Regions from separate parts of the Methylocystis rosea genome, predicted to be linked through region 2. Evidence: predicted binding sites of a transcription regulator. Region 2 holds the regulator's gene; the other holds the start of a gene.
The links. The regulator PhoB, encoded in region 2, activates phosphate uptake and scavenging genes when phosphate is short. The targets are predictions, from matches to a motif close to TGTCATNNANCTGTCAT.
Positions count from the first base shown of each region.

Region 1: EHO51_RS07020 (DUF47 domain-containing protein) is a predicted target of PhoB. The motif match lies at 2,457-2,473, and genes of this name have one in related genera.

Region 1 is NZ_CP034086.1:1,446,646-1,451,008, forward strand. It holds gene EHO51_RS07005 (hypothetical protein) at 1-307, shown strand, start outside; gene EHO51_RS07010 (NUDIX hydrolase) at 314-784, opposite strand; gene EHO51_RS07015 (inorganic phosphate transporter) at 781-1,779, opposite strand; gene EHO51_RS07020 (DUF47 domain-containing protein) at 1,789-2,433, opposite strand; gene EHO51_RS07025 (DUF2865 domain-containing protein) at 2,539-3,027, opposite strand; tRNA gene EHO51_RS07030 (tRNA-Arg) at 3,311-3,387, opposite strand; tRNA gene EHO51_RS07035 (tRNA-Arg) at 3,468-3,544, opposite strand; gene EHO51_RS07040 (ETC complex I subunit) at 3,554-3,862, opposite strand; tRNA gene EHO51_RS07045 (tRNA-Pro) at 3,927-4,003, opposite strand; gene EHO51_RS07050 (DUF192 domain-containing protein) at 4,087-4,363, opposite strand, start outside.
Region 2 is NZ_CP034086.1:2,856,871-2,861,233, forward strand. It holds gene EHO51_RS13795 (aspartate aminotransferase family protein) at 1-1,045, opposite strand, end outside; gene EHO51_RS13800 (GcrA family cell cycle regulator) at 1,458-1,976, shown strand; gene phoB (phosphate regulon transcriptional regulator PhoB) at 1,992-2,738, opposite strand; gene phoU (phosphate signaling complex protein PhoU) at 2,735-3,451, opposite strand; gene pstB (phosphate ABC transporter ATP-binding protein PstB) at 3,476-4,267, opposite strand; gene pstA (phosphate ABC transporter permease PstA) at 4,264-4,363, opposite strand, start outside.

The DNA of each region.
Region 1 (4,363 bases), 1.4 Mb from region 2:
TTTGATTGCGGGCGTCGCGCCGGCGCGAGCGGACAGTGGTCAAGACTTTCCGAACTCCACATGCGCCTGCAAGTCATGCGGCCAGAACAAGTCGGACGTCATCGGCAAATGCCCCGACGTCTGCAAGGACAAGACGGTCTATGACAAAGGCGACAAGGATGCTCCCGCAGCAGCAGCCAAGAGCCACTCGGGCAGAAAAGACAAGGCCGTCAAAGTTTCCGAACCTACGGTGTTTTGCAAGGCCGCCCGCATGAAGCTCCCGAAAGGCTGGATGCGCGCCGATCCTCCGCCGGTCAAGACGCGCTAGAGCGCGCTAGACTTTTGGCGGAGTCGACGCGTCGCAGAACGCCAGCATCAGGTCGCGCAGTTCTGGCTCCTCGACGAGTCCGGCGGCGACGACGCACTCGAACCATCGGGTGGCGCGCTGCTTCTTCTCGCGCCAATTCTTGCGCTGCCTTTGCACGCGCAGAGAAAACACCTCGACGCAGCAGTCGACGGCCGCGCCGCTGTCGAGGCGTTTTTCATAGCGGAAATCGCCGAGCTTCACTTTGTCCGTCTTGCCGACGAGGCCCGCCTCCTGCACCGCTTCGATCGCCGCGACGATATGCGGTTTGCGGCCTTTCATCGGCCAGCCCTTCGGAATCACCCAGCGCTTTGTGTCGCGGGAGGTGACCAGCATGATCTCCAGGCGGCCATTGTTGATTCGCCAAGGTAAAGCCGCGTATTGCGTGCGGAGGACAGAACCCGCGCCGACGCGCTTCTTCTTCGCTTTGGGCGTCTTCATGCCGCGAACCTCGCGAGCACGTAGAACGCCGCGGCGAAAAAGGCGGCCATCGGCATGGTGATGACCCACGCGACAACAATGTCCTTCGCGACATTCCAGCGGACCGCCGCCACGCGCCTCGACGCGCCCACGCCAATGATCGCGCCGGTGATCGTATGCGTTGTCGACACAGGAACGCCCAGCGCCGTCGCGAGGAACAGAGTGATCGCGCCGCCCGTCTCGGCGCAGAACCCTTGCACCGGCGTCAGGCGGGTGATCCTGGATCCCATCGTGCGCACGATCCGCCATCCGCCGAACAAGGTTCCAAGGCCCATGGCCGCCTGACAGGCGATGACAACCCAAAATGGCACGTAGAATTCGCCGCCGAGCGCCCCGTGCGAATAGAGGAGCACCGCGATCACGCCCATGGTTTTTTGCGCGTCATTGCCGCCATGGCCCAGCGAATAAAGCGAGGCGGAGGCGAATTGCAGGATGCGAAACAGCGAATCGACGCCGCCCGGCGTCCGGCGCACGAAGATCCAGGACACGAGCAGGATCAGCGCGAGCGCCAGGACGAATCCGAGCGCCGGCGACAATACGATCGCTGCGCCGGTCTTGAGCAGCCCATTCCAGACGATCGCGGAAGCGCCGACTTTGGCCACGCCGGCGCCCACGAGACCGCCGACAAGGGCATGTGAACTCGAGGAAGGAATGCCCAATCCCCATGTGATCAGATTCCAGACGATCGCCCCCATCAGCGCGCCGAACACCACGAAATCATCCACGATGTCGGGCGAGACGATGCCAGCGCCTACAGTTTGCGCCACGTGAAGCCCAAAAAACAGGAAGGCGATGAAGTTGAAGAAGGCGGCCCACGCTACTGCGAACTGCGGACGCAGAACGCGGGTTGAGACGATCGTCGCGATGGAATTGGCGGCGTCGTGCAGACCGTTCAGGAAATCGAAGATCAGAGCGACCGCGACGAGCCCAATCAGATAGATTGAAAAGTTCTGCAAGCGTCGTCCCTAAGTATGCTCGATGACGATGCCGGCGACGCGGTCGGCGACATCTTCGAAGCCGTCGACGACTCTTTCAAGATGGCCGTAGATTTCAGCGCCGACGATGAACGCCATCGGGTCTTTGTGGCGGTGCGCCAGAAACAGCTCCTTCAGGCCCTGATCGTGGATGGCGTCGGCCTCGTCCTCAATGCGGGTGATCTCCTCGCTGAACGCGTTGAGCCTGCCCGCATTCTGGCGCATCAAGCGCAACAAAGGTATGGCGCTGCGCGTGAGCTCCGCCGATTGGACGATAATGTCGCCCATGCGACGCATGCCAGGCTCGAAATCTCGCGTCTCGTAGAGCAGCGTCGCCTTCGCCGTCTGATGCATTTGGTCGATCGCGTCGTCCATCGCGGTGACCAGGTCACGGATGTCGCTGCGATCAAACGGGGTGATGAACGTGCGGCGAACCGCCAGATGGGCCTCGCGGACGATGGCGTCGGCCTCATGTTCCTGGCGGCGGATTTCTTGGCTGCAGACGAGCACGCGGTCCCCCCCGTTCAGCAAGTCGCGCAAGGCGTGGGATCCCGCGACGAGCGTCTCGGCATGTCGCTCGAAAAGATCGAAGAAGCGTTCCTCTCTCGGCATGAGCGCCTGAAACCAAGACAGCATGGCGCTCTCGCCTCCCGCGAATCTGTCACAAAAGCGTCACAAACGAGCTCGCGGCACATAGCCGGCGCGGCTTCGAGTGTAAAGCGCGAGACGCCGCGGCCGCGACTATTTTGGCGGGCGCTGTGTCTTATTCAGCGCGACGGATCCGTTCTGGGAGGCGCGCGCCTCGTCCGGCGCGACGTTGCGCGACAACACGCCTCGTAGCCGCGCCCTGATCTGGCGCGAGGCATGGCTGACGCTCACCAAGCTTGAGCGGCTGTAAATGAATGCGCCTTTCTCGCCGACAACGATATCGCCGGTTTGCAATGTCGGATCCCGGCGGGACAGCCCAAGGTAATAGTCATGAGAGGCGGCCGGATCGTTGCACGCGCATCCCGCCGTCAGCTTGTCGCGAAAGCTGAACGCCGCCGGAAGCGCCGAATAGCGTTGCCCTTTGGCGTTGTGCGCCTGCTCGATGGTTGCGCCCTCGTAGAGCTGCACCTGCGCTGACGGACAGGCGAGTTCGCAGGAGTGCTGGTCGGAAATTCGCGACAATTTGATTAGGGGGAAATAATAGCCGTCGCAGGCGCGCACGCAATAGCCGTCGCCGGACATTGAGTCCGTTTCAGCAGTGTTTGCTGGTTCGGGTTTGGCGTAATGAACCGAAGTCTTCGGCGGGCGCCGCGGCTGCCGCGGGCGCGCACGCATGACCCGCCAGGAGCGGTGGGGCGAGAACGCCGGAGGTTGATCGGGTCCGAACAGGAAATCGAAAAATTCGCCTTGAGCTAAAACGTCGAGGGGTGAGATGACCGCCAAGGCGAAAGCCAGAGCGCCGGCGATCCCTGTCGCACCCGGGCGGTTGAGCCGCATTCGCCGTCCCCGTCTACTAAACTTCGACTGGCGACCCCGGCAGGATTCGAACCTGCGACCTACTGCTTCGAAGGCAGTTGCTCTATCCAGCTGAGCTACGGAGCCGTCGACGGCGCAACTTTCGCCGCGGACCGTATCAGTTCGGCCAACGCGGCGCCAGCAACGCTCGACAGGGTAGTCATATATGGCGACCCCGGCAGGATTCGAACCTGCGACCTACTGCTTAGAAGGCAGTTGCTCTATCCGGCTGAGCTACGGGGTCGAGACAGCCTCAGTGGGTCCAGAGACCGATGCGGCTGGTCTTGAAATTATCTGAATAGGATGCGCCGCGCCGGGCCGCCAGATTTGGCTTCGGCTCCTCGACCCGGTAGGCGAGGCCGCTGCGCTCGGCGTAGGCGATCGCCTCCTCCTTGGTGGAAAAATTGAGCCTGACCTGCTGGCGCATGTCGCCGGAGCTGGTCCAGCCCATGAGCGGCTCGATGCTGCGCGGAAGCTCCGGCTCGAAGTCAAGCCGCCACATGTCCGATCCCGGACCGGATTGAGTGGCGCTCGGCGCTGGAAGATAAATGCGTGCGGTCATAGGGCCTCGTCGTTGGCTGCGCTCGTAGACGCGTCATGAGAGCGGCGCGCGGCGGTCTTCGCGCTGGTCGGGGCAGCAGGATTCGAACCTGCGACCTGAAGTACCCAAAACTTCCGCGCTACCAGGCTGCGCTATACCCCGCCGGACCAAGCCGCGCCTACGGCGGCTCTGCCCTCGCTCGAATTTCGCTACCACGCACGGCCGCCCCTCACAAGGGAATGCGACTATCGCTTGAATATGCGGTGCCGCACCTGGTCTCCGGGCGCGAGCGACATTTTCCGCGCGGCGCCGGCGTTCAGCTCCAGCACCGCATAAGCTGGCTGAGGAGAAGTTATGATTCGTTCCGACATGGGCTCCGTGTCGGCGGCCACGCCCACCACCCGCCCGTCGCGCCCGATGAAAACCATATCGAGCGGAATGTAAGTATTTCTCATCCACATCGAAACAGGGCCCTCGGCCTTGAATTCGAACAACATGCCGTGATCGGCCGGCATCGACTTG
Region 2 (4,363 bases):
CGGCGCGGGCGGCGGCGGCGAAATCGCCATTCGGTATCCGCATCTTGAGGCCGAACATCAGCCCTTCGCCGCGGATTTCTTCGATGAGCGACGGAAAGCGGTCCTCGAGCTCCGCCAGCCGCTGGCGCAACAGCGCGCCAAGCCGCGCGACGCGCGCCATGAAGCCTTCTTCGAGCACGACGTCGAGAACGGCGCCGCCCACCGCCGTCGCCAGCGGATTGCCGCCGAAGGTGGAGCCATGCGCGCCCAGCGTCATGCCTTTGGCGGCCTCGCGCGTCGCGAGGCACGCGCCGAGCGGAAATCCGCCGCCCAGTCCCTTGGCGAGCGCGACGATGTCGGGCGTGACGCCGGCATGTTCGCAGGCGAGGAACTTGCCGGTGCGGCCGACGCCACACTGGACTTCGTCCAGCGCCAGCAGCAGCCCGCGCGCGTCGCAAAGCTCCCGTAGCCGCGCCAGAAACGACGGCGAAAAGACGCGCAGCCCGCCCTCTCCCTGAATCGGTTCGAGCAGGACGCCCGCCGTTTCTTGCGTGATCGCCGCCTCGACGGCGTCAAAATCGCCGAAAGGAACCTGATCGAAGCCCTCGACGGGCGGCCCGAACCCATCAAGATATTTCGCGTTGCCGCCCGCGGCGATCGTCGCGAGCGTGCGGCCATGAAAGGCGCCTTCGAACGTGATCAGCCGATAGCGCTCGGGCTGTCCGTTCACCGCGTGGAATTTGCGCGCCGTCTTGATCGCGCACTCGACCGCTTCCGCGCCGGAATTGGTGAAAAAGACCAGATCGGCGAATGTGGCGTCGCAAAGCCGCTCCGCGAGCCGCTCGGCCTGCGGGATGCGAAAAAGATTGGAGACATGCCACGGCTCTTCCGCCGCGCGCTTCAAAGTCTCGACGAGATGCGGGTGATTGTGGCCGAGCGACAGTACGGCGACGCCCGCGCTGAAGTCGAGATAGCGGTCGCCGTTTTCCGCAGTCAGCCACGCGCCTTCGCCATGTTTGAATGCGAGATCGGCGCGCGGATAGGTCGGATAAAGCGCTGACGTCAAAAGCCCTGCTCCATGCTCCCGTCGCTGGCTCCGGCCAGAGGAGGCTAAAAAAACAAAGCGCCGCCCGTTTAGGGCGGCAGTTCAGGACGGGATTTTATGCGCGCCGCCCGACGCGGTCAAATCCATGGCGCGGTTCGATATTGGCGTCAAAGCCAGCTGGCGCGGCCGCGCTAGGGTGAGTCCTGCGGGCAACAGTCTCGCCGAAAGCCTGTTGAGAACGCCAGCGCGCGCTTGCCAGCGCGACTCGCGCATGATTCAAAGTAAACAGAAAGTTTCTAGTCAGCGCCCGCGTAGTTCGTTTGGGCGTGTTCTCTCGAGTGTTGATGCGCATCACATCGCCGCAGGGCTTCAGACCTGCGCAGCGGTCGGAAGACATCCGATCCGCGCTCGACCCGAAAGAATGGAGAGCCTAATGTCATGGACCGACGAACGCGTCGAACTGCTCCGCAAGCTTTGGAGCGATGGTCTCAGCGCCAGCCAAGTGGCGGCGGAACTTGGACCGGGCATCACCCGCAACGCTGTGATCGGAAAGATCCATCGTCTGGGACTCGCCGAACGCGCCAAGACGGCGAGCGCGCAGCGGCCGCGCGTCGCCAAGGCCCCTCGCCCGACGCACCCGCGCATGAACGGCGTCTCGTCGCACGGCAATCTTGCGCTCGCTTTCGCGCCGCATGCGCTGGCGGCGCCGCGGCGTGCGCCTGAAGAAGAGGTCGTGATCCCGATATCGGAGCGCGTCACGCTCATGGAGCTCCGCGAATCCATGTGCCGCTGGCCGATGGGCGACCCCACGTCGGCGGAGTTCCGCTTCTGCGGCGGCAAGTCGACGATCGGCGGCGGCCCCTACTGCGCCTATCACGCGCGCGTCGCCTATCAGCCTGCGCAAGATCGCCGCCGCGCGCGCGATCAGTTCAGGGCGCAGCGTTACGCGTGAACCGCATCGGACACGTCACTCGTGTCCGAACGTTTCATCGAAAGAATAGCCCGCGCCGCGCACCGTGCGGATCGGATCCTTCTCGCGGCCGCGGATCAGCGCCTTGCGGAGCCGTCCGACATGGACGTCGACCGTACGCTCGTCGATCTCCGCCGACATGCCCCAAACACTGTCGAGCAGCTGCGCCCGCGTGAACACGCGTCCGGGCTTCTCCATAAAATATTCGAGCAGCCGGAATTCGGTCGGACCGAGGTGGATTTCGCGGCCGGATCGCCGCACGCGACGGGTGTCGCGGTCGAGGTCGATATCGCCGAGCGTGAGCCGTGAAGCGACGCGCTCGGGCCGCGCCCGGCGCAGCAGCGCGCGCACCCGCGCCATCAGCTCCGGAGTCGAAAACGGTTTGACGACATAATCATCGGCGCCGACCGAAAGGCCGCGCACGCGCTCGCCTTCCTCGCCGCGCGCGGTCAGCATGATCACCGGCATGTCTCGCGCGCTGTCCCGCGCCCGCAGGCGTCGGCAGATTTCAAGTCCGGAAACGCCCGGCAGCATCCAGTCGAGAATGACGAGATCGGGCGGCGACTCGGCGAGCCGCAGTTCGGCTTCATCGCCATTGTCGACATGTTCGACCTGATAGCCTTCCGCTTCAAGGTTATACACGAGCAGCGTCGCGAGCGACGTCTCGTCCTCGACGACGAGGATTCGCGGCGCCCGATCGCTTTTCCCAATCCGCTGTAGGACGGCGGACGTCACGTCGCTCATTGCGCCGCCTCGTCCTTCAGGCCGAAGTCGGGAACGCGCGTCTTCGGCCGCTCCGTGGGCATCGCCTCGCCGGTGACCAGATAAACGACCGTCTCCGAGATGTTGGTCGTGTGATCGCCGATCCGCTCCAGATTCTTCGAGCAGAACAGGAGATGCGTACAGAAGGAGATGTTGCGCGGGTCCTCCATCATGAAGGTGAGGAGATCGCGGAACACCGAATCCTCCAGCGCGTCGAGATCGGAATCGTTCTGCCAGACCGCGCGCGCCCGCTCGGTGTCGCGCAAGGCGTAGGCGTCCAACGAGTCCTTAAGCTGCATCGCGGCGATTTCATGCATCGACTTCAGACCGACGATCGCGCGCGGCACGCGCGCCTCCGACACGATCTTGAGCGTTCTCTTGGCGATGTTCTTGGCCAGATCGCCGACGCGCTCGATGTCGCCGGAAATGCGGATCGCGGCGATGCATTCACGCAGATCGACCGCAAGCGGCTGCCGGCGCGCGATGGTGAGAATGGCGTTCTCCTCGATTTCGCGCTGCAACGCGTCGAGACGAGGATCGCTGGAGACGACGCGGTGGGCGAGGTCGACGTCGAAGGTCGACAAAGCGTCCATCGCCTCCGCCAGCATTTTCTCCGCGACGCCGCCCATTTCAGCGATGCGGCGTCCCAGGGCTTCAAGGTCCCGGTCGTAGGATTTAACAATATGATCGCTCATGAGCGCCGTCCTTGAATCGCTGGTTTAGCCAAAACGGCCGGTGATGTAGTCGAGCGTGCGCTTCGCTTGGGGCTTGTTGAACACGTCGTCCGTCTCGCCGAATTCGACGAGCTCGCCGAGATACATGAACGCCGTGTAATCAGAGACGCGCACCGCCTGCTGCATGTTGTGGGTGACGATCGCTATGGTGTAGCGGCTGGCCAATTCGTCTATCAGCTCCTCGACCTTCGCCGTCGAAATCGGATCGAGCGCCGAACACGGCTCGTCGAACAGAATGATCTCCGGCTGCACCGCGACGCTGCGCGCGATGCAGAGTCGCTGCTGCTGTCCGCCTGACAGGCCCAGACCGCTGGTGTGAAGCTTGTCCTTGACCTCGTCCCAAAGAGCGGCGCCGCGCAGCGCGCCTTCGACGCGCGCGTCCATGTCGGCGCGCGGCAGTTTCTCGTATAGCCGAATGCCGAACGCGATGTTCTCATAGATCGACATTGGAAAGGGCGTCGGCTTTTGGAACACCATGCCGATGCGCGAGCGCAAGGCGTTAATGTCGACCGCCGGATCGAGAATATTCTCGCCGTCGAGCAGCACCTCTCCCTCGGCGCGCTGGCCGGGATAGAGATCATACATGCGGTTCAAGACGCGCAGCAGCGTGGACTTGCCGCAGCCCGAGGGGCCGATGAAGGATGTCACCTTATTAGCGTATAAGGGCATGGTGACGGCTTTGAGCGAATGCGACTCGCCGTAAAAGAAGTCGAGATTCCGCATTGAAACCTTGGTCAGCGGCGCCTTTACTTGAGCAATTTGAGCAGCGGCGTTCATTTCGAGTTCCTCCGCCCGGCGCTGAGCGCGCGGGCCGCGATCGAGAGAGCGAGAACAGCGACAGTGATGAGCAGCGCGCCGGTCCAAGCGAGCTGC